Regions from separate parts of the Rhizobium sophoriradicis genome, predicted to be linked through region 1. Evidence: predicted binding sites of a transcription regulator. Region 1 holds the regulator's gene; each other region holds the start of a gene.
The links. Region 1 encodes PhoB, which activates phosphate uptake and scavenging genes when phosphate is short. Its sites were predicted from a motif close to TGTCATNNANCTGTCAT; they were not measured.
Positions count from the first base shown of each region.

Region 2: N2597_RS14870 (DUF1045 domain-containing protein) is a predicted target of PhoB. The motif match lies at 911-927, and genes of this name have one in related genera.
Region 3: olsB (l-ornithine N(alpha)-acyltransferase) is a predicted target of PhoB. The motif match lies at 2,841-2,857, and genes of this name have one in related genera.
Region 4: N2597_RS19615 (DUF1868 domain-containing protein) is a predicted target of PhoB. The motif match lies at 3,758-3,774, and genes of this name have one in related genera.

Region 1 covers NZ_CP104152.1:161,276-166,688, reverse strand. Annotated here, with positions in the region: gene N2597_RS00820 (Hsp33 family molecular chaperone) at 1-340, opposite strand, end outside; gene argF (ornithine carbamoyltransferase) at 429-1,343, opposite strand; gene N2597_RS00810 (aspartate aminotransferase family protein) at 1,381-2,580, opposite strand; gene N2597_RS00805 (GcrA family cell cycle regulator) at 3,006-3,539, shown strand; gene phoB (phosphate regulon transcriptional regulator PhoB) at 3,778-4,461, opposite strand; gene phoU (phosphate signaling complex protein PhoU) at 4,598-5,311, opposite strand; gene pstB (phosphate ABC transporter ATP-binding protein PstB) at 5,356-5,413, opposite strand, start outside.
Region 2 covers NZ_CP104152.1:2,983,430-2,988,842, reverse strand. Annotated here, with positions in the region: gene N2597_RS14875 (NAD(P)/FAD-dependent oxidoreductase) at 1-888, shown strand, start outside; gene N2597_RS14870 (DUF1045 domain-containing protein) at 1,003-1,710, shown strand; gene puuE (allantoinase PuuE) at 1,824-2,747, shown strand; gene uraD (2-oxo-4-hydroxy-4-carboxy-5-ureidoimidazoline decarboxylase) at 2,747-3,247, shown strand; gene N2597_RS14855 (HepT-like ribonuclease domain-containing protein) at 3,244-3,606, shown strand; gene N2597_RS14850 (ureidoglycolate lyase) at 3,612-4,112, shown strand; gene uraH (hydroxyisourate hydrolase) at 4,109-4,465, shown strand; gene N2597_RS14840 (IS481-like element ISRel2 family transposase) at 4,462-5,413, opposite strand, start outside.
Region 3 covers NZ_CP104152.1:36,126-41,538, reverse strand. Annotated here, with positions in the region: gene lspA (signal peptidase II) at 1-462, shown strand, start outside; gene N2597_RS00185 (hybrid sensor histidine kinase/response regulator) at 518-2,797, shown strand; gene olsB (l-ornithine N(alpha)-acyltransferase) at 2,905-3,783, shown strand; gene N2597_RS00175 (helix-turn-helix transcriptional regulator) at 3,851-4,840, opposite strand; gene N2597_RS00170 (NADP-dependent malic enzyme) at 5,020-5,413, opposite strand, start outside.
Region 4 covers NZ_CP104152.1:4,000,533-4,005,945, forward strand. Annotated here, with positions in the region: gene ispG (flavodoxin-dependent (E)-4-hydroxy-3-methylbut-2-enyl-diphosphate synthase) at 1-816, shown strand, start outside; gene hisC (histidinol-phosphate transaminase) at 833-1,894, shown strand; gene N2597_RS19605 (polyprenyl synthetase family protein) at 1,903-2,817, opposite strand; gene mtgA (monofunctional biosynthetic peptidoglycan transglycosylase) at 2,954-3,691, shown strand; gene N2597_RS19615 (DUF1868 domain-containing protein) at 3,824-4,546, shown strand; gene N2597_RS19620 (glutathione S-transferase family protein) at 4,560-5,207, shown strand; gene rpmF (50S ribosomal protein L32) at 5,363-5,413, shown strand, end outside.

The DNA of each region.
Region 1 (5,413 bases):
CCTTGGCAAGCAGCGCTTGATCGAAACGGGCATAGGCACGCACATTTTCCGGCGTCGAGAAATCGGCGACGAGAAGATCGACCGGGCCATCGCCCTTGGTCTGCACGGTGAACTTGCCGTCGAATTTCAGCGAGGTGCCGAGCAGCACCGTCAGCACGACGACTTCGGCAAGCAGCCGGGCGACGGGGGCGGGATAATGATGGCGCTCGAGAATCGCATCGAGCATCGGGCCGAGCTGGACGGCGCGGCCGCGCACATCCAGACCCTCCACCTGGAAAGGGACGACATGGTCATCGCCGGCGAAATCGAACTGGCCGAGGGCGGCTGCAGCTTCTGCCATGGCTTTCACTCCTAGTTTTCAAGCGAAGAGCAAGGGTGCCCTTCGCTCGCGCGGCCGCGCGTTTTCACACGCGGCGTCCGATTATGGTTCAGATCGCGCCCAGGCACCAAGCAAGAATCGACTTCTGCGCATGAAGACGGTTTTCCGCTTCATCGAAGACCACGGATTGGGGGCCGTCGATCACCTCATCCGTCACTTCCTCGCCGCGATGGGCGGGCAGGCAATGCATGAACAATGCATCGCTGCCGGCCTTGGCCATCAAGGCCGCATTGACCTGATAAGGCTGAAAGACGTTGTGACCCCGGGCCCGATGTTCCTGATTCATGGAGACCCAGGTATCGGTCACCACGCAATCGACGCCTTCGACCGCACGGTCGGCATCATGACAGAGCATGATTTCGGCGCCCTCATTGCGGGCCCAGTTCAGATAGTGATCCTTGGGCTCCGAACCAAGGGGTACGGCCATGTTCATGCGGTAGCCGAAACGCGCCGCCCCCTCGACCAGCGAATGCAGCACGTTGTTGCCGTCGCCTGTCCAGGCGATGGTCTTGCCCTTGATCGGGCCACGATGCTCCTCGAAGGTCATGATGTCGGCCATGATCTGGCAGGGATGGGTATCATCCGTCAGCGCGTTGATCACGGGCACGGTCGCATGCTCGGCAAGCTCCAGCAGGCGCGAGTGCTCGGTGGTGCGGATCATGATCGCATCAACATAACGCGACAGCACCTTGGCGGTGTCGCCGATTGTCTCGGCGCGGCCGAGCTGCATTTCGGTGCCTGACAAAAACAGCGTTTCGCCGCCGAGCTGTCGCATGCCGACGTCGAAGGAGACGCGGGTGCGCGTCGACGGCTTTTCGAAGATCATCGCCAGCATCTTGCCGGCGAGCGGCTTGTCACCCTGGCCTGCCTTGAAGGCCTGCTTGCGGGCAAGCGCATCGTTCATGATGGTTCTGAGGTCGGCCGATGTGACGGCCGAAAGATCGAGGAAATGTTTAGGAGCCATGTTCTTACCTGTCGTGCGCCCGAAGGCGGCAATCCCTTCAAGCCGTCTTCTTGACCTTGGAGGCGCGGATGCTCTCGGCGGCGCTCTCGAGGCGGGCGAGACCCTCGCGGGCTTCCTCGGCGGTGACGACGAGCGGCGGAAGAAGGCGGATGACGTTGTCACCTGCCGGCACACCGAGCAGATGCGCCGCGCGGATCGCCTGCAGCAGCTCGGCCGAGGGTACGGCCGCCTTGACGCCGAGCAGCAGGCCCTCGCCCCTGATATCCTCGATCACATCGGGATAACGGTCCTTCAGCGAGGCCAGCCCCTGACGGAAGACCAAGGCGACGTCGCGCACATGTTCCAGGAAGCCGTCGGCGAGGATGACGTCGAGCACGGCGCCGCCGACGGCCATGGCCAGCGGATTGCCGCCATAGGTCGAACCATGGGTGCCGGCCTTCATGCCGGAGGCGGCCTCAGCAGTGGCAAGGCAGGCGCCGAGCGGGAAACCGCCGCCGATGCCCTTGGCGACAGCCATGATGTCGGGTGTGATGCCCGACCACTCATGGGCGAAGAGCTTGCCGGTGCGGCCAACCCCGGTCTGGACCTCGTCAAGGATCAGCAGCAGGCCTTTCTCGTCGCAGATCCGGCGCAGCGCCTTCATGAACTCAGCCGTGGCGGGGCGCACGCCGCCCTCGCCCTGCACCGGCTCTATGAGGATTGCCGCCGTCGCATCGGTGATCGCGGCGCGTACCGCTTCGATGTCGCCGAACGGCACCTGATCGAAGCCCGGCGTCTTGGGGCCGAAGCCTTCGAGATATTTCTCCTGGCCGCCGGCGGCGATCGTCGCAAGCGTGCGCCCATGGAAGGCGCCTTCGAAGGTGATGATATGGAAGCGCTCGGGATGGCCCTTGGAAAACTGATAGCGGCGCGCCGTCTTGATCGCGCATTCGAGCGCCTCGGCACCGGAATTGGTGAAGAACACCTTGTCGGCAAAGGTGGCGTCCGTCAGCCGTTTGGCCAAGCGCTCCTGGCCGGGGATCTCATAGATGTTGGAGAGGTGCCAGACCTTGTCGGCCTGCTCCTTCAAGGCGGCGACCACATGCGGATTGCCGTGGCCGACCGAGGTGACGGCGACGCCGGCGCCGAAATCGAGATAACGCTCGCCGCTTTCGGTGATCAGCCATACGCCCTCGCCTCGCTCGAACCGCAGCGGGGCACGAGAATAGGTGTCATAAAGCGGCGCGGCTTCGGCCATGGCGCGGTCTCCCGATCAGTGTGTTGTCAAGCACGGACTCCGGCTAAGAAAACTGGGCCCGAAAAATCAAAAATGCCGCCTTTCGGCGGCGATCGGTACTATTTCCTTTTCGCGCTGCAATGTCAACAAAACTGCGCCCTTAGCGCATGCAGCAAGCTTGTACAGCGGCATTTTCAGCCTTCAACAGGCATTATTGCAGAAATGACACGCAGGGGCAGCAAGTTGGGGAAAACTACGAATTCGATTCATCCGGATTCCCGCGACTCTTGTCACGGAGTCAGCCTCACACTAGGTTAAAGTTCAATTACTAGACTGCATGCGGCGGAACTAGTCACCAAAATTGATCAAGCGTTTCTTGTTTCGGAGGCTTCCGGGACAACGGTGAGGGATTCTGCCATCACCAACGCAAAAGGTGGAGACAGGGCATGAACTGGACAGACGAGCGGGTCGAGAAACTCAAGAAGCTGTGGTCCGAAGGGCTGAGCGCCAGCCAGATCGCGGCACAACTTGGCGGCGTGAGCCGAAACGCCGTTATCGGCAAGGTGCACCGGCTGAGCCTTCCCGGCCGCGCCAAGGCGGGCGGCACTGCCACTGCGGCGCGCACGCCGAAGCGCCAGACATCTGCGCCGCGCGCGCCGAACTACGCCTCCCGGATCACCACCCGCACCGTGACCCGGCAGCAGGGCGCAACGATGCTGAAGGAAGAGATCGAGATCGAAACGATCGAGGAAATGGAATACGTGCCGAAAGGCAACGTGGTCGTGCCGATTTCCCGCCGCCTCGGCCTGACGGAGCTGACCGAACGCACCTGCAAATGGCCGGTCGGCGATCCTCTGAAGGACGACTTCCACTTCTGCGGCTGCGAATCCCCGGACAATTCACCCTATTGCAGCTATCACCAGAAGCTCGCCTATCAGCCGGTCAACGAACGCCGCCGGGCGGCAGCGCGGGTCAGCTGAGCGGGCGACATTGTTGAGATGCAAAAACGGGCTGGAAGGCCCGTTTTTTGTTTGAGTGTGTTGGGTGTGGCTGCCCCTCATCCGCCTGCCGGCACCTTCTCCCCGCCTGCGGGGCGAAGGGATATGCCGCACCCTCTCGGTTTCTCACCAAGCTCTCGTGGGGCACGTCCCCTCGCCCCGTTTACGGGGAGAGGGCTAGGGTGAGGGGCGGAGCTTGCTCGACTTTGTCAGAAACCCCTCAGGCTTCCATCGAATAACCGGCGCCGCGGACGGTGCGGATGACGTCCTGCATGTTGGAGAAGTTCAACGCCTTGCGCAGGCGGCCGACATGGACGTCGACGGTGCGTTCGTCGACATAGATATCGTGGCCCCAGACGCCGTCGAGCAGTTGCGAGCGGGAGAAGACGCGGCCCGGCGACGACATCAGGAATTCCAAGAGGCGGAATTCGGTCGGGCCGAGGCGGACTTCGCGGCTCTTGCGATGGACGCGGTGAGTTTCGCGGTCGAGCTCGATATCGCCGCATTTCAGCACCGAGGACAGCACCTCCGGGCGGGCGCGGCGCAGCATCGCCTTGACGCGGGCGACGAGCTCGGGGGTCGAGAACGGTTTGACGACATAATCGTCGGCGCCGGTGGACAGCCCGCGGACGCGCTCGCTCTCCTCGCCGCGCGCCGTCAGCATGATGATCGGCAGCCGTTCGGTTTCCGGCCGCATGCGCAGGCGCCGGCAGAGTTCGATACCGGAGACGCCGGGCAACATCCAGTCGAGGATGAGAAGATCGGGCGTTCGCTCCTGAAGCCTGATTTCGGCCTCGTCGCCGCGCAGGATGGTATCGACTTCGAAGCCTTCCGCTTCGAGATTATAGCGGAGAAGCACGCTGAGGGCCTCTTCGTCTTCAACAACTGCTACTCTCGGGATCATGCGTGTCCGTCTCCTCGCGCACGATCCTTAAACCGGGGGTGATTTAAGCAAGGGATCCCGCGCAAAATCAAAAATTGGCTGCAACCTCTTTGCGCGCCCGGACGGGCGCGCACGCAATAGGCTGGGTCCGGCACGGTTATTCCGTGGCGGCACCGACGGTGTTGGCGCTGTCGTCCTTCGGACGGTCGCCTTCCGGCTGAGCGCCGGTCGCCATGTAGTAGATCGTTTCAGCGATATTGGTGGCGTGATCGCCGATGCGCTCGATGTTCTTGGCGCAGAAGAGAAGATGCGTGCAGCTGGTGATGTTGCGCGGATCTTCCATCATATAGGTCAGGAGTTCGCGGAACAGCGAGGTGTACATCGCGTCGATCTCGTTGTCGCGCTCGCGAATGGCGGTCGCCTTGTCGGCGGCGCGCGTCGTATAGACGTCGAGCACTTCCTTGAGCTGGACAAGGGCCAGCTCGGACAGGTGCTCAAGACCGCGGGCGAGCTTGCGCGGAACGCCGGTGCTCTGCACGGCGATGACGCGCTTGGCGGTGTTCTTGCCGAGGTCGCCGACACGTTCGAGATCGGCGGCGATGCGGATCGAACCCATGATTTCGCGCAGGTCCGAGGCCATCGGCTGACGACGGGCGATGGTGACGATCGCCTTGTCGCCGATTTCGCGTTCGGTGTGATCGAGGATCACGTCGTCGGAAATGACCTTCTGCGCCAGCGCGGTGTCGCCGTTGACCAGGGCGCGAACGGATTCGGCGACCATCTGCTCGGCCAGGCCGCCCATTTCGGAAATCCGCCTGGACAGGAACTTCAGATCATCATCATAGGCAGAATAAATATGTGTTGATGCCATGGGGCTTTGTCCTCGAATAACGGGAAGGCTTCGGATTGCCGCAATCAGCCGAAGCGACCCATGATGTAGTCCTGGGTGCGTGGATCGTCCGGGTTGGTGAAC
Region 2 (5,413 bases), 1.7 Mb from region 1:
GCCGGTTACATCAGGTCGGGACGGCTGATTCCGTTGCCGAAGCCGCATCTTAACAAGATAGCACAGGGCCATTGCGAGGACGCCGAGCGCCATTGGCAGGCCGGTGCACGCTGCTTTCATTGGCATGTGGTCGACAGTCCGCCGGTCAGCGGCTGGGTAGAGGACTCTGCGGGCGGCAGCGGCTTCGTGCACGATACGCTCGCCGGCCGCGTCGCACCCCGCTTGCTGATCGCGGCGCTCGCCGCTTTCCTGCGGCGGGCAAAACATGTGCGCATCGTCGAACATGGAACGGTTGCCGGCCTCGATCCCGATCGCGGCACGGCCGCGATCGGCGGCGAAAGCGTCGTTTTCGATCGCTGCATGCTGGCTGCCGGCCACCAGTCTTTCCCATTGCTCGATGCGCTGACGCCAGGGCTGAAACGGCCGCTCGGCCAGCCGGTCAAGGGGCAGGCGGCGCTGCTGAAAGCCGATATCGATCCGGCCTTGCCGACGATCTTCCTCGACGGGCTTTACATCGTCGCGCATGAGGGCGGATATGCGGCGATCGGCAGCACCAGCGAGAACCGTTTCGATGACCCCGCGTCGACCGACGCTCTGCTCGACGGGCTGATCGAGATGGCGCGCGGCATTGCGCCGGCGCTTCGCAACGCGCCGGTTGTCGAACGCTGGACCGGGCTTCGGCCCAAGGCCATCGATCGCGATCCGATGATCGGCCGCCATCCCGACCACCCGCGGCTCATTGCATTGACCGGTGGTTTCAAGGTCAGCTTCGGCCTTGCCCACCGGCTGGCGGAGGCGGCAGTTTGTATCGCAGACGATACAGATTGCGGTTTTTTGCTGCCGGAAAGCTTTGCGATTTCAAGTCATATCGCTGTGGCTTCACGTTAGACGCGAATTGGATACAGCTGCGTTTCGTTATTCTGTCATGCAAATCACCTATCTGCTTGCGCATCGGCAGCGCCCAATTTCATCGGCGCTCACTTCCTTGATGGAGGGAATTGCATGCGCTATGCCATTTGCTTCACGCCTCCGGCGAGCGACCCGCTGTCGCTCGTAGCCGCCAATTGGCTTGGTCGAAACGTATATTCGGGCGATATGCTGGAGCCTCCGGCCGTCCGCGGCCTCGGCATTCACGAGATCGCCTTTCATACCGCGGTGCCGCGGCGTTATGGTTTCCACGGCGTTCTGAAAGCGCCGTTCCATCTGTCCGCAGATATGTCCGAATCGCAACTCCTGCGCGATCTCATGCGTTTTGCCGGGACATTCGCTCCCTTCCAGATTTCACGTCTGGAAATTGCCCGGCTCGGCAGTTTCTATAGCCTGATGCCGAGCGCTCCTTGTGAGCAGATCCAGTATCTGGCTTCGGCAATCGTCCAGGAGTTCGATCGCTACCGCGCGCCGCTGAGCGAAGCCGACATCGAGCGCAGCGATCCGGATGGATTATCGGCGGCGCAGTTCGCCAATCTGCATCGTTGGGGCAATCCTTATGTCATGAACGAGTTCCGCTTCCATATGCCGGTGACAGGCTCGATCAACGCGATCGACATGCCCCGCATCGAAGCGGCGCTGCGAACCATCTTCGAGCCCGTCCTGAAGGTGCCGGTGATGGTTTCGAACGTGGCATTGATGATCGAAGAGGGCACTGGCGGTCCGTTCCGCGTCCACTCGCTGCACCCCATGGGCAAGGTCAGTGCGCGCAGGATCGCCTGACGATGCTTCGATCTAAGTGATTGTGGAGAAAAGATAAATTCTGCCGCGCAGTTTCCGTCTCGACATTCCGGCTGCGGATGATACCGTTCCCCGTCCTTTCAGAAGGTGATTTGATGGTATCCGAGACTTATCCGCGCAATCTCGTCGGTTATGGGCGCCAGACGCCCGACCCGAAGTGGCCCGAAGAGGCATGCGTCGCCGTACAGTTTGTCATCAATTACGAGGAGGGCGGCGAGAGCTCGATCCTCGACGGCGATCCCGCGTCCGAAAACCTGCTGTCGGAGATCGTCGGCGCGGCTGCCTGGCCGGGACAGCGTAATCTCAACATGGAATCGATCTACGAATATGGCTCGCGGGCCGGCTTCTGGCGGCTCTGGCGGATGTTTACCGATCTCAAGGTGCAGGCGACCGTCTACGGCGTGACGCTGGCGATGGCCCGCAACCCGGAAGCCGTCGCGGCGATGAAGGAGGCCGGCTGGGAGATCGCCAGCCATGGCTATCGCTGGCTGGAATACAAGGATTTCCCCGAGGATCTCGAGCGCAAGCATATTCTCGAAGCCGTGCGTCTGCACACCGAACTGACCGGCGAGCGGCCCTACGGCATGTATCAGGGCAAGCCCTCCGACAATACGCTTCGGCTGGTGCAGGAGGAGGGCGGTTTCCTCTATTCCTCTGATTCCTATGCCGACGACCTGCCGTACTGGGTTAAGGGCGTCGACGGCAAACCTTTCCTGATCGTTCCCTATACGCTCGAAACCAACGACATGCGTTTTGCCACGCCGCAGGGTTTCAACGCCGGCGATCAGTTCTTCACCTATCTGAAGGATGCCTTCGACACGCTTTACGAGGAAGGCAAGGCGGGCAGCCCGAAGATGATGTCGGTCGGCCTGCATTGCCGCCTCGTCGGACGACCCGGTCGGGCGGCGGCGCTGAAGCGCTTCATCGAATATGTGCTGAAGCACGACAAGGTCTGGATTCCGCGCCGCATCGAGATTGCCGAACATTGGCACAAGCACCATCAGCCGGACGCGCTCTGATGCTGTCGCGCGACGATTTCGTTTCCCGCTTCGGCGGCGTCTTCGAGCATTCGCCTTTCATCGCCGAGCGTGCTTATGACAACGGCAGCGTGGTAGAGCCGCTGACGGCATCAGGTGTGCATGCGGCGCTTGCCGCCGTCTTCCGCGCTGCAAGCAAGGAAGAGCGTCTCGGCGTGCTCCGAGCCCATCCGGATCTCGCCGGGCGCCTGGCGGTCGCAGGCGAACTCACCGAGGACAGCCGCAAGGAGCAGTCGGGAGCCGGTCTCGACCGGCTGAGCCCGGCCGAGCATGCCCGCTTCAGCGAACTCAATGCGGCCTATGTCGAAAAATTCGGTTTTCCCTTCATCATCGCCGTCAAAGGGCTCGGCAAGGACGACATCCTTTCGGCCTTCGAGACCCGGATCGGCAATGGCCCGGATGAAGAATTCGCGACCGCAACGGCGCAGGTCGAACGGATCGCACTGCTGCGCCTGACATCGATGTTGCCGGAGGGTGAATGAGCGAGCCGCGTGCTATCGACTATCTCAATGAAATGCAGAAGGCGGCCGCCGAAGCATTGTATTTTGTCGGCGGAATGGATGAGGCGGCCTTCGCCGAGGACAATCTCACTTTCAAGGCCGTTGCCTTCTGCCACTTCACCATCGGCGCGGCTGCATCCCGCCTGCTTGTAGCCCATCCGGAATTTGCCACCGAGCATCCCACTTTGCCGTGGACGAAAATCTGCGGCACCGGCAACCGTATCCTCGAAGACGTCTTCGCCCTCGATCCCTCCGACATCTGGGAGGCAACCTATCGCACGCTGCCGGAACTTCTTGTCGAGATCGATGCCATTCGTCACTGGCATGCCGAAGGCGAGTGAAGCCGTTGCCCGAATTTCTCGACATCCGTCCATTGACCAGATCGACCTTCGCCCCGTTCGGCGAGGTGATCGAAGCCGATCCAGCCTCGATGCGGCTCATCAATGGCGGCACGACCGAGCGTTTTCATGCGCTGGCCGCAGCCGAGGCGGCGGGCGAGGGCGCGCGCGTCATCATAAATCTGTTTCGCGGCCAGCCGCGCAGCTTTCCCTATGATGTCGATATGATGGAGCGTCATCCTTTCGGCAGCCAGAGCTTCTCGCCGCTTTCCGGCCGGCCCTTCCTCGTCGTCGTTTCAGAGGATGAAGGCGGGCGCCCCTGCCGGCCGCAGGTCTTTCGCGCGCGCGGGGACCAGGGGGTGAATTACCGCCGCAATGTCTGGCATCATCCGCTGATGGCGCTTGGCCAGCCCTCCGATTTCCTGGTCGTCGATCGCGACGGACCAGGCAACAATCTGGAAGAATTCTTCTTCGAAACCCCCTTTGTCATCAAAGAGCCAGCCCCATGACCGGACTGACCACGCATGTTCTCGACACCGCCCTCGGCAAGCCGGCAGCAGGCCTCAGGATCGACCTTTTCCAGCTCGAGGGCGAGATCCGCAGGCATCTGAAGACGGTCGCCACCAATGCCGACGGCCGGATCGATGGCGGCCCGATTCTATCAGGCGAAAATTTCCACGTGGGAACCTACGAACTGGTCTTTCACGCCGGCGATTATCTCAGAGCCTGCGGCACGCCCCTGCCGCATCCTGCCTTCCTCGATCTCGTGCCGATCCGTTTCGGCATTGCCGACGTCACGGCGCATTATCACGTGCCGCTGCTAATCTCACCCTATGGTTACTCCACCTATCGAGGTAGTTAGATGTGGAGCCTCAACAGGTTGTCCTGGGTAAGAGCGAGCCTAGTGATTGGTGGTTTTGAGTTTAGACTTCCGTGAGGCCTGTGCCAATTGTAGCGATGAAGCCATCGTGGCAGTTCGGCGGCGCGCATGTCCGAGTTGGGATAGGCGACGGCGTAGGCCCACTCTCTGAGGGCGGTCTGGATGAAGCGTTCGGCCTTTCCGTTGGTTTTAGGCGTATATGGTCTGGTGCGAACGTGCTTGAGGCCGTTGTCGCGACAAGCTTGGCCGAATGGCTTTGATGTGTAGCAGGGACCATTGTCGGTCATGACGCGCTCGACCGCGATCCCGAGGCTGGCATAATAGGCCAATGCCGCCTTCAAGAAGGCCACGGCGCTTTCTTTCGTCTCGTCCGGCAATATCTGTGAGAAAGCGATGCGAGAGGCATCGTCGATGGCCACATGAACGCATTCCCAACCGGCGCCCCAACTCTTGCCTCTGCGCGAACTCTGGCGAGTGCGATCGCCGGTGATGCGGTGGCCGACCTCATGAAACCGGCCGAGCTTCTTGATGTCGATATGAATCATCTCGCCGGGAGCCTGGCGTTCATAACGACGCACAGGCTCGGCCGGCTCGATATCCTTGAGGCGGGAGTGGCCTGCGCGCTTGAGAACCCGGCTCACCGTCGCTGCAGATACACCGGTTTCGATCGCGATGTGCTTGCCAGTCAGGCGCTGGCGGCGAAGCGTGATGATGCGCTCCGCCAGCGCCTGACTGGTCTGCCGGGGCATGGCATGAGGTCGGGAGGAACGATCGAGCATCGCCTCTCGACCACCGGCCTTGAAACGCTCGACCCAACGGGCGACGATCTTGGCCGCGACGCCATAGGCCTGTGCTGCCTGAGCCTGGGTCAGATGCCCTTCGATAACAGCAAGCGCCATTTGTTCCCGGCGCAACGGCGTCAGTCGGGCA
Region 3 (5,413 bases), 130 kb from region 1:
CCGGCGCCGATCTTCTTCTTCATCGTCGCCGCCGTTCTGATCGACCAGATCGTCAAGATCGCCGTTGACCACTACCTGCCGCTGCAGGAGGTAGTGCCCGTCATCCCGATGCTGGCGCTCTACCGCACCTATAATCTCGGCGTCGCCTTTTCGATGTTGTCGGGCATGGACGGCTGGTTCATCGTCGGCATGCGGCTCATCATCGTCGCCTTCGTCATCTGGCTGTGGTATCGCACCGCCAAGGACCGCTGGCTCGCCCATCTCGGTTACGCGCTGATCATCGCCGGCGCGATCGGCAATCTGATCGACCGCTTCGCCTACGGGCATGTGATCGACTACATCCTCTTTTACACCGAAAGCTGGTCCTTCGCGGTCTTCAATCTCGCCGACAGTTTCATCACCATCGGTGCGGCCTGCGTCATTCTCGACGAGCTGCTGCTGCCGAAAAAGGTCGGCCGCTAAAATCTTATCGAATTCCTGAAGGCATTCGGAACGGGCCTCATGTTAGCCATATAGCATGCAGAACCTGGGACAGTTGCAGGAAAGATTGTCCGCCGCCTTCGGCGGACCCGCCGCCAAGCCGCATCAGGAGCGGATGGGGCAGTCCTCCCCGCGACCACGTACAGCGGCACCTCAGGAAGCCAATCAGGCCCGAGCGCCAGCGCCGACACGGCGCCTGCTGTTCTACTGGCTGAGCGGCGCCGGCCTGCTTGCCGCAACGATCCTCATGCTGCTTGCCCATGCCGGCGATCCGCTGCTGCTTCCAGGCGGGCTTGTCGTTCTCGGTCTTGCGGTGATTGCCGGATACCTCCTCCTGACGATCCGCCGGCACGGGGCAAACAAGCCCGGCCGCCAATCCCTGCCGGAGCGCAACGACGGCGCAAAGCTCTTCGCCGACGTGCACGACGTGCTCGGCGACATCACCCTCGGCCGTACAATGGACCGGCGCATCATCTCCGCCAACGATACGTTTCGCCGTCTGACCGGTCGACTGCATCCGGAGGGACGCAGCTGCGAGGAGATCGGCCTCGCCTTCCGCCCCGGTCCGATCCCGCATTGCTACGATGTCGAAATCTCGACACCGGAAGGCCAGCGGATTTTCGTCTGGCGCGACGTCGTCACCCGCGATCCTGCGAGCGGCCGCCTGCTGCTGCAGAGCGTTGCCCGCGACGTCACCGAAGAGAGGCTGATCGCGCAGGGCCGCGAGGAAGCCCGCCAGAAGGCCGAGTATAACAGCGCCGCCAAGTCCAGGCTGCTTGCCACCGTCAGTCACGAGGTGCGCACGCCGCTTTCCGGCATCCTCGGCATGACGCATCTGCTCGCCGAGACGCGGCTGACACAGGAGCAGCAGAATTATCTGGCGAATATCCGCCAATCCGGCCACGCGCTGACACAACTCGTCGAAGACCTGCTGGATTTCTCCACCATCGAGGTCGGCCGTTTCGAACTGCACCCGCGCTCCGAATCGCTGCGCAAGCTTCTCGAGAGCGTCGTCGAGATGCTTGCCCACCGGGCGCATGAAAAGGGTATCGAGATCGGCGCCACCGTGTCATCGGACGTGCCGGAGCAGATGAGCTTCGATCCGGCCCGGCTGCGCCAGGTTCTGTTCAACGTCATTGGCAACGCCGTAAAGTTCACCCAGGTTGGCGGCGTCTTCATCCGTGTCTCGCTTGACGCCGGCAACCTGTTGATCACCGTCGCCGATAGCGGTCCCGGCATGACGGCGGAGGAGCAGGCGCGCGTCTTCGGCGAGTTCGAGCAGGGCGGCACCGTCGCCGACAAGAGCGGCGGCACCGGGCTCGGCCTGGCGATCTCGGCCCGCATCATGCGCGAATTCGGCGGCGCATTGACGGTTGCCAGCGAAAAGGGCCTGGGCAGCGAATTCACCATCCGCTTTCCCGTCGATGTCGGCGGCGAAAGGTCCGAGCGGCGAAACACGCTGCTTGCCGGCAACAGCGTCGTGCTTTTGGCGCCGGCAGGTGCGGCGCGCACCGCCATTGCCGAGACCATCACCACGCTCGGCGGCATCTGCCATCTCGTCGGTGACGGCGAGACGGCGCGGGAAAAGCTGCTCGGAATGGCCAATGGCGGCCGCGGCCCGACCGATATTATCGTCGATCATCGCATGTCGGCGGAATTTTCCGCTCATCTTGCCGATCGCGCCGAAATCGCCGCCCTCGGCCTGCGCAAGGTTCTGCTGGTCAACCCGGAAGAGCGCAGCGCCCATCCGCTCGACCTGTTCGACGCCTGGCTCATCCGGCCGCTGCGCGAGCAGTCGCTGATCGATGTGTTGCGCGGGCGCATGCGGGGCATGGAAAAGCGCGACGCGCTGAACGACAATCAGCCGGGCTTCGGGCTTTCGGTGGCGGAGACGAGGGTGGCTGCGAGCGGGCTCAGCATCCTGCTCGGCGAGGACGATCCGATCAACGCCATGCTAGTGCGCGTCGTCCTGGAAAAAGGTGGGCACAAGGTGCGCCATGTCGAAGATTTCGAGACGCTGCTCGATTGCGCCCTCGGTGAGGCGGACGCCCGCCCCGACATCATCATCAGCGATCTGTCGATGCCGGGCGGCAACGGCATCGACATGCTGGGACGGCTGCGCGGCCACGAACGGCGGCTCGATCTTGCGCCCGTGCCGGTGATCGTGCTGACCGCCGACAAGAGCGACGAATCCCGCCGCCAGGTCTTGCTCAACGGCGCCAACCGCGTCATGGTGAAGCCGGTCGACCCGCTGCGGCTGCTGACCGAAGTACAGGCCGTCGCCGCACTTTCGGCCCGTCGGGCAGAGGCGCGATAGAGCCTGTGCGGCCACCACGCGCCTTGCCTCGGGAAATGCAATATGTCACTTTCCTGTCGTACAGAAGTGTTTTATGGCGTCGATAAGCCGGCAACCGGAGAATCGCCATGTCCTCCATCGACATCCTCAATCGTGACGTCACCGCGGAGGCTGCACGGCCGTCGACGGCTGCTGCCCAGAAGGACGGCGATATCCTTGGCCGCATAGGCAATCTGGAAACGCGCCTTGCCCGCACGACACGCGAGATCGACGCCGCCCAGGCGGTGCGCTACCGTGTCTTCGTCGACGAAATGAAAGCGCAGCTGCCGCTGGACGCCATGCGCCGCCAGCGTGATGTCGACGCCTATGATGCTGTCTGTGATCATCTTCTTGTTCTCGACCGTGCGATAGAGGGCGACTCTGAAGACCAGATCGTCGGTACCTATCGGCTGCTGCGCCAGGATGTCGCCATGGCCAATGGCGGTTTTTACTCGGCTTCCGAATTTGAGATCGAGGGGCTTCTCGCCAAGCATCCGGACAAGCGCTTCATGGAGCTCGGCCGTTCCTGCGTGCTGCCGGAATACCGCACCAAGCGCACCGTCGAGCTACTGTGGCAGGGCAACTGGGCCTATGCGCTGAAGCATGGCATGAGCGCCATGTTCGGCTGCGCCTCATTCCCCGGCGTCTATCTCGAAAGCCACGCGCTGGCGCTGTCCTTCCTCTATCACACTGTGCTGGCGAAGGACGAATGGGCCGTCGGCGCATTGCCGCATCTCGCCCGCAACATGGACCTGATGCCGGTCGAGGCGGTCAATCCGAAACGGGCGCTGATGGCCCTGCCGCCGCTCATCAAGGGGTATCTGCGCCTCGGCGCGATGGTCGGCTCCAGCGCCGTCGTCGATCATGCCTTCAACACGACAGACGTGCTGATCGTGCTGCCGATCTCCAGCATTTCCGACCGCTACCTGAACTATTACGGCGCCGACGCCGGCCGCTTCGCAAGCTAAATATTTCCTGATCGGCTTGCAGCATGCTGCCCTGGCGCAAACCCGCCAGGCTCTCCGATCGGCGCCCTCATAGATCGGATCGCCTTCTCGTATCCGACGGGTTCTCTCCATAGGCCGCCCGATAGATCGCCGCAAAACGGCCAAAGTGGAAGAATCCCCACTTCAAACAGATGTCCCGCAATGGCTGCCGGTTTGAAGGATCGCGCAGATCCTCCCGGACCGCCTGCAAACGGATCGTCCGGAGGTATGCGGACGGTGTGGTTGCCTTGAAAGCCCGAAAACCGACTTCGAGAGCGCGAGTGGAAATGCCCGCCGCCTCCGCAACATTCTGCATCGTCAACGGCTGCGCGATGTTCGCATGCATGAATTCCATTGCGCGGCGGACATGCCGCGGTGCGATCAGATGGATTTTCTTGTCCAGAAGATGCGAGAGCCGATGAGGAACCAAGCGCACGACCAGATCGGCAAATGCCTGGGTCAGGTTCGACATGGCAATTGGCGAGTGAAGGAGCGGGCCGTCGTTGCGCATGCCGATGATCATCGTCTGGGCGAGACTGCCGATCAACTGCCCCGCCGCGGTGGAGCGATCAACGACCGGCGACAAATCCAATGACCCGATCAGCGGGGTCTCCAATACGGCGGCGACGGTCTGAGCTAAGATCGGCCAACTCAGACTGAGTGTGTCTGACCGGTGAGGCGCTGCCCTCACGGAAACCCGTTCCGGCTCAAGATTGTTCATCAACAACACCCGCTCGGGTGTCGCTTCGGCCACAGTCCGACCAAAGGCTACGTCGAGACCACCCGTTCGCGGAACGACGATTGCCAGCGTTTCCGGCGTTCCATCTGCCGTTCTTGCACCCCAGCCGCCGGAATCCTGGTTGCTGACCAGCGACACCCGCTCATCACCCCAAAACCCCACCCTCCAGTCGAGCGCTTTCTCGCGACCATTTCGCCACGCGTCGAACGAACCGAACCCCTTGGTCAGAGCCTCGACCATATCGTCGAACGTGGTCCCCTGAAATAGGGCGGTGAAATTCGGGGAAGCGTTTTCCGGCATGGGAATCCAAACGGCTGATGAAATATCGAATTTATGCCGCGCGCGCTGTTTCAAAAGTATGACTTATCGGATGAACCCTTTCAACCATATCCTCGGCGAGCAAGCCACAAAAAGGCGCGCCCGGCCGACGTGCTGCCGGCCGGGCGCTAAATGCCGCCTAATGGGAGGCTGAGGCGAGTTTACGAACCCGCCCCGTAGGCAGCGATCGCCGCCATGTTGACGATGTCGCTGTCCTTGGCGCCCATCGAGGTGATCTGCACGGCCTTGTCGAGGCCGACGAGGATCGGGCCGATGACCGTCGAGCCGCCGAGTTCCTGCAGCATCTTGGTCGAGATCGAGGCCGAGTGGAAGGCCGGCATGACCAGCACGTTGGCCGGACCGGAGAGCCGGCAGAAGGGATATTGCTCCATCACCTTTCGGTTCAGCGCGACATCGGCGGCCATCTCGCCGTCGAATTCGAAATCGACGCGGCGCTTGTCGAGGATCTTCACCGCCTCGCGCACCCGCTCGGAGCGTTCGCCGGAGGGATGGCCGAAGGTGGAATAGGCGAGCATGGCGACACGCGGCGGATAA
Region 4 (5,413 bases), 660 kb from region 1:
CCGGTGCGCATCGGCGTCAACTGGGGCTCGCTCGATCAGGACCTGCTGACGGCGCTGATGGATGCGAATGCTGCAGCCGGTTCGCCGCTTTCGGCCCGGCAGGTGACGCGCGAGGCGATCGTCCAATCGGCGCTGCTTTCCGCAGCGCTTGCCGAGGAAATCGGCCTGCCGCGCAACCGCATCATCCTCTCGGCCAAGGTCAGCCAGGTGCAGGATCTGATCGCCGTCAACTCCATGCTCGCCGAGCGCTCCAACCACGCGCTGCATCTCGGCCTCACCGAGGCCGGCATGGGCAGCAAGGGCATCGTCGCCTCGTCGGCCGCGATGGGCTTCGTGCTGCAGCATGGCATCGGCGATACGATCCGCGTGTCGCTGACGCCGGAGCCGAACGGCGACCGCACGCGCGAAGTCCAGGTGGCGCAGGAAATCCTGCAGGTCATGGGCTTCCGCCAGTTCGTGCCGGTCGTCGCTGCCTGTCCCGGCTGCGGGCGCACGACCTCGACGGTGTTCCAGGAACTGGCCCAGAACATCCAGAACGATATCCGCAAGAACATGCCGGTCTGGCGCGAGAAATATCCAGGCGTCGAGGCGCTGAATGTCGCCGTCATGGGCTGTATCGTCAACGGACCGGGTGAAAGCAAGCACGCCGATATCGGCATTTCGCTTCCCGGCACCGGCGAGACGCCGGCAGCACCTGTTTTCATCGACGGCAAGAAGGCGCTGACGCTGCGCGGCCCCAATATCGCCGCTGATTTCGAAGCACTTGTCGTCGATTATATCGAGAAGCGCTTCGGCCAACGGACGGCGGCGGAATGAAGACCGGCGAGTCTAGATGAGCCGGTACTGGTCGCCCATCGTCAGTAAGCTTCGGCCCTATGTCGCAGGCGAGCAGCCCCGTATTCCCGGCCTGATCAAGCTTAACACCAACGAGAATCCCTACGGTCCGTCTCCCAGAGCGCTCGAGGCGATCGAGCAAGCGACGGACGATCGTCTTCGGCTCTATCCCGATCCCGCAGCCACGGAATTGCGCGAGGCGATCGCCGTTCGTTTCGGTCTGGGAGCAGATGAAGTCTTCGTCGGCAACGGCTCCGACGAGGTGCTCGCTCATACGTTTCAGGCGCTGCTGAAACACGAGCGGCCGCTTCTCTACCCAGATGTCAGCTATGCGTTCTATCCAGCCTATAGCCTGCTATACGACATTGAAACGATCGAAGTGCCTGTCGACGACAGGTTCCGGATACGGCTGGCGGATTACGACAGGCCGTGCGGCGCGATCCTCATCCCCAATCCGAATGCGCCGACTGGCATCGGCCTGCCGCTTGCCGATATAGAGGCGCTTGTCGCCGCCCATCCGGATGCGGTCGTGGCGATCGACGAGGCCTATGTCGATTTCGGCGGAGAGAGCGCCGTCCCGCTCATTTCCAAATACCCCAATCTGCTGGTCATTCAGACTCTGTCGAAATCCCGCTCGCTTGCGGGTCTGCGCGTCGGTTTTGCGTTGGGGCAGCGGGAGCTGATCGAGGCGCTGGTGCGCGTCAAGGACAGCTTCAACTCCTACCCGCTCGATCGCCTGGCACAGGTCGCCGCGACGGCGGCGATCAAGGACGAGGCGTGGTTCGAGACGTGCCGGAAGAAGCTCATCGCCAGCCGGGACGCTCTCGTCCGGGAACTCGAAGCGCTGGATTTCGAGGTGTTGCCGTCTCAGGCGAATTTCGTTTTCGCAAGGCACGAAAGCCGATCGGGCGCCGCGCTTCAAGCCGCGCTGCGGGAGCGCGGTGTGCTCGTCCGGCATTTCGCCAAGCCGCGTATTTCGGAATTCCTGCGCATCAGCATCGGCACAGACGAGGAATGCGCCCGTCTGGTGTCCGCTCTCGAGGAAATATTGGCAGCCTGATCGGTCAGTTAGTTCTTCCGGTCGGCGATGAAATGCGCCGCGGCGATGAGGGTCGATGCGCGGGCGCCGTAGGGAGCCAGCAGCGCCTCGGCGTCGGCGACATGCCGGCGAAGCTCGGTCTCGGCCCATTCCATGCCGTGCAGCGCCACGAGCGTTCCCTTGCCTCGGGCCGCATCCTTGCCGGTCGCCTTGCCCATGGTAGCGGCATCCGAGGTCAGGTCGAGAATGTCGTCGGCGAGCTGGAAGGCAAGGCCGATCTTTTCGCCGAAGGCGCGCAGGCGGCGGCGATCGTCCTGCGGGCTTCCCGCGATGATGGCGCCGGCCTCGCAGGCAAAGCGGATCAGCGCACCCGTTTTCATCGCCTGCAGGCGGATAATGCCGGCTTCGTCTTGAGCCTGTTTTTCCGCCGCCAGATCGAGCGCCTGGCCGCCGGCCATGCCGCCGAGACCGGCGGCGCGCGCAAGTGCCAGCACCAGCGATGCCTTGCTGGCATCGGGAAGCGCCGTTTCCGGTGCTGCGACAATGTCGAAGGCGTAGGTCAGCAGGCTATCGCCGGCGAGGATCGCGGTGGCTTCATCGAACTTGATGTGCACCGTCGGTTTGCCGCGGCGCATGTCGTCGTCGTCCATGGCCGGCAGATCGTCATGCACGAGGGAATAACAGTGCACGCATTCGAGCGCGGCGCCGATACGAAGGGCGGCCTGCGCATCACCGCCGAGAAGAGCGGCACTTTCGACGACCAGGAATGGACGCAGCCGCTTGCCGCCGTTCAGCACCGCATAGTGCATGGCGCTGCGCAGGGTCTCGGGCCTGGCGATTTCATCGGAAAGGGCGTTCGGCAACAGCAATGCGTCGAGCAGCGCCTCGATCTCGCGGGCGTTGTTCTTCAGCCTCGTCTCGAAAGTGTCCCGGTTCGCGTCCATCGGCGCTGTTTGGCATGGGGCAAGGGGGCTTGCAACGGAATTGTCGATGGCTACTGCAAGATTTCCCATGTGCTCTGGCATAAGCGCCTCACAGGCGTTATGAGAACGACAGGGAGCGAAGTGGACTGGGGACATTTTGGATATAGCGCCGGAGACAGAGGATATCGCCGACATGCCGGCCCGTCGGCGATGGTTCGAAAATCGGCCTGTGCTGAAGCGTATCGTTCTTGCCGTGCTGGCTCTGATCGTCCTTCCCTACGTCCTGATCTTTTTCTATCTGCTGCCCTTCATCCATCCGGTCTCGACCCTGATGCTGCGCGATCTCGTGCTGTTGCGCGGTTATGACCGCAGATGGGTGTCGCTGGACGAGATCTCTCCGGCCCTGGTGCAGTCGGTGATGATGTCCGAGGACGGGCAATATTGTTTTCACGGCGGCGTCGACTGGGCCGAGATGCGCATGCTGGTCGAGGATACGCTGAAAGGTCAGGCAACCCGCGGCGGCAGCACCATCCCGATGCAGACGGCCAAGAACCTCTTTCTCTGGAACAGCCGCTCCTTCGTGCGCAAAGCGATGGAGCTTCCGCTGGCCGTCTCCACGGATTTCGTTCTGTCGAAACGGCGGCTGATGGAAATCTATCTCAACATTGCAGAATGGGGTCCCGGTATCTACGGCGCCGAGGCGGCAGCCCAACATCATTTCAAGGTGCCGGCCTCGAAGCTGACGCGGCGGCAGGCATCGCTGCTTGCCGTCTCGCTCCCGAACCCGATCGACCGCAATGCCGGCAAGCCCGGACGAGGCCTTCGTCGGCTGGCCGGCGTGATCGAGAGGCGTGCGCAGGGTTCCGGCGATTACGTCAAATGCCTCTATGATTGAGATCATTGCGCTTAAGCCGGGAAAACCAAATCACATTTTTGCTGGAATGGCGGTAGAAGCCGCAAGCGTCATCTGACATTCTTGGTTCTGCCATATGGGCGGTGCAGTCCAATCGGAGTCCCTCAGTCGACCATGACGGCCACGACCTTTTCTCCCGAACTGCTCCTCTATTCGAAGACGCACAATCCGAGCCCGCCCGCTCACCTCGGCAGCCGTTATCGCAGGGTCGGCGGCTTTCTGCCCGAGGCCGGCAGTACCATCGTCTGTCATGTCGAGAAGGCGTCGCGGACGCAGACGGTGCTGATCGAAGCGCGCGAGAAATATCTGGCGATGCCCGAGGCCGAACAGTTCCTCTTCACGCCGATCTCCAGCCTTCACATGACGCTTTTCGAAGGTATCATCGAGACCAGACGCCGGCAGGATTACTGGCCGCGTGATCTCTCTCTCGATACGCCGATCGACGACATGACCGAGCTCCTGGCGGCACGGCTCGAAGGTTTTTCGATGGCCGAGCCCTTCAAGATCGCCGTCGTCGACGCTCAGCCGTCGGGACTGCTCGTCGATGGGGCAACCGAGCAGGACCGCAAGATCATGCGCGCCTGGCGCGACGCACTTGCCGATCTTCTCGGTTATCGCCAACCGAACCACATGGACTACAAGTTCCATATTACCTTCGCCTATCCAATCGAACGGCTGGAGGACGAAGCCCTGCCGCGCTGGCAGGCAATGCTTGACGGCGTGGCAGAGGATATCCGCCGCGAGGCTGCTGTTTTCGAGATGACGCCGCCGGCATTCTGCGTGTTCGAGGACATGAACCATTTCCACGAACTGCTGATCTTCGAATTCGACACCTGAACAGGACAAACCCATGGACAGACCGACGCTCTACATCGCCAACAAGAATTATTCCTCCTGGTCGTTCCGGGCCTGGATAGCGCTGACCGGCACCGGTGTCGGTTTCGAGGAAGTCCTGATCCCCTTCGACTATCCCGGCGGCAATCCCGACATCAAGGCCATCTCGCCGAGCGGCAATGTGCCGGTGCTGCAGCACGGCGCATTGAAGATCTGGGAATCGCTGGCGATCATCGAATATGCCGCCGAGCTTTATCCCGAAGCCGGTCTTCTGCCGAGGGATCGCGCTGCGCGGGCGCTCGCCCGTTCGGTTTCGATGGAGATGCTGTCGGGCTTCCGGGCCCTGCGTGGCGCCTGCCCGATGAATATCCGCCGGCCGAGGGCCAGGATCGTCTTGCCGGATGGCGTCGACGCCGATATCCGCCGCATCGAGACGATCTGGCGCGACCTTCTGCAGAAATCCGGCGGACCCTTTCTCTTCGGTGCCTTCAGCGGAGCGGATGCGATGTTTGCGCCTGTCGTCAACCGGTTCGACATCTATGATCTCGTCGATCGGGACGAGACGCTTGCCTATATGACGACGATGAAGGCGCATCCGGCGTGGCGGAAATGGGAAGAGGCGGCCCGCGCCGAGCGTTGGATCGTGGCGGAAGACGAAGTCTGAGCGAGGAATCAACGGCTCGCAAAAAATATTCATGGGGACTGGTCAAGGCCGCCCCTTGCATGTATAAGCGCGCAAAATTTCCGAAATCGCGACATGTCCGTTTCGGCCGCCAGTCTGGCCGTGGGAATGTTTTGCCCGCAAGTGGAGTAAGAGAAATGGCTGTACCGAAGAGAAAAACGAGCCCGTCCAAGCGCGGCATGCGCCGT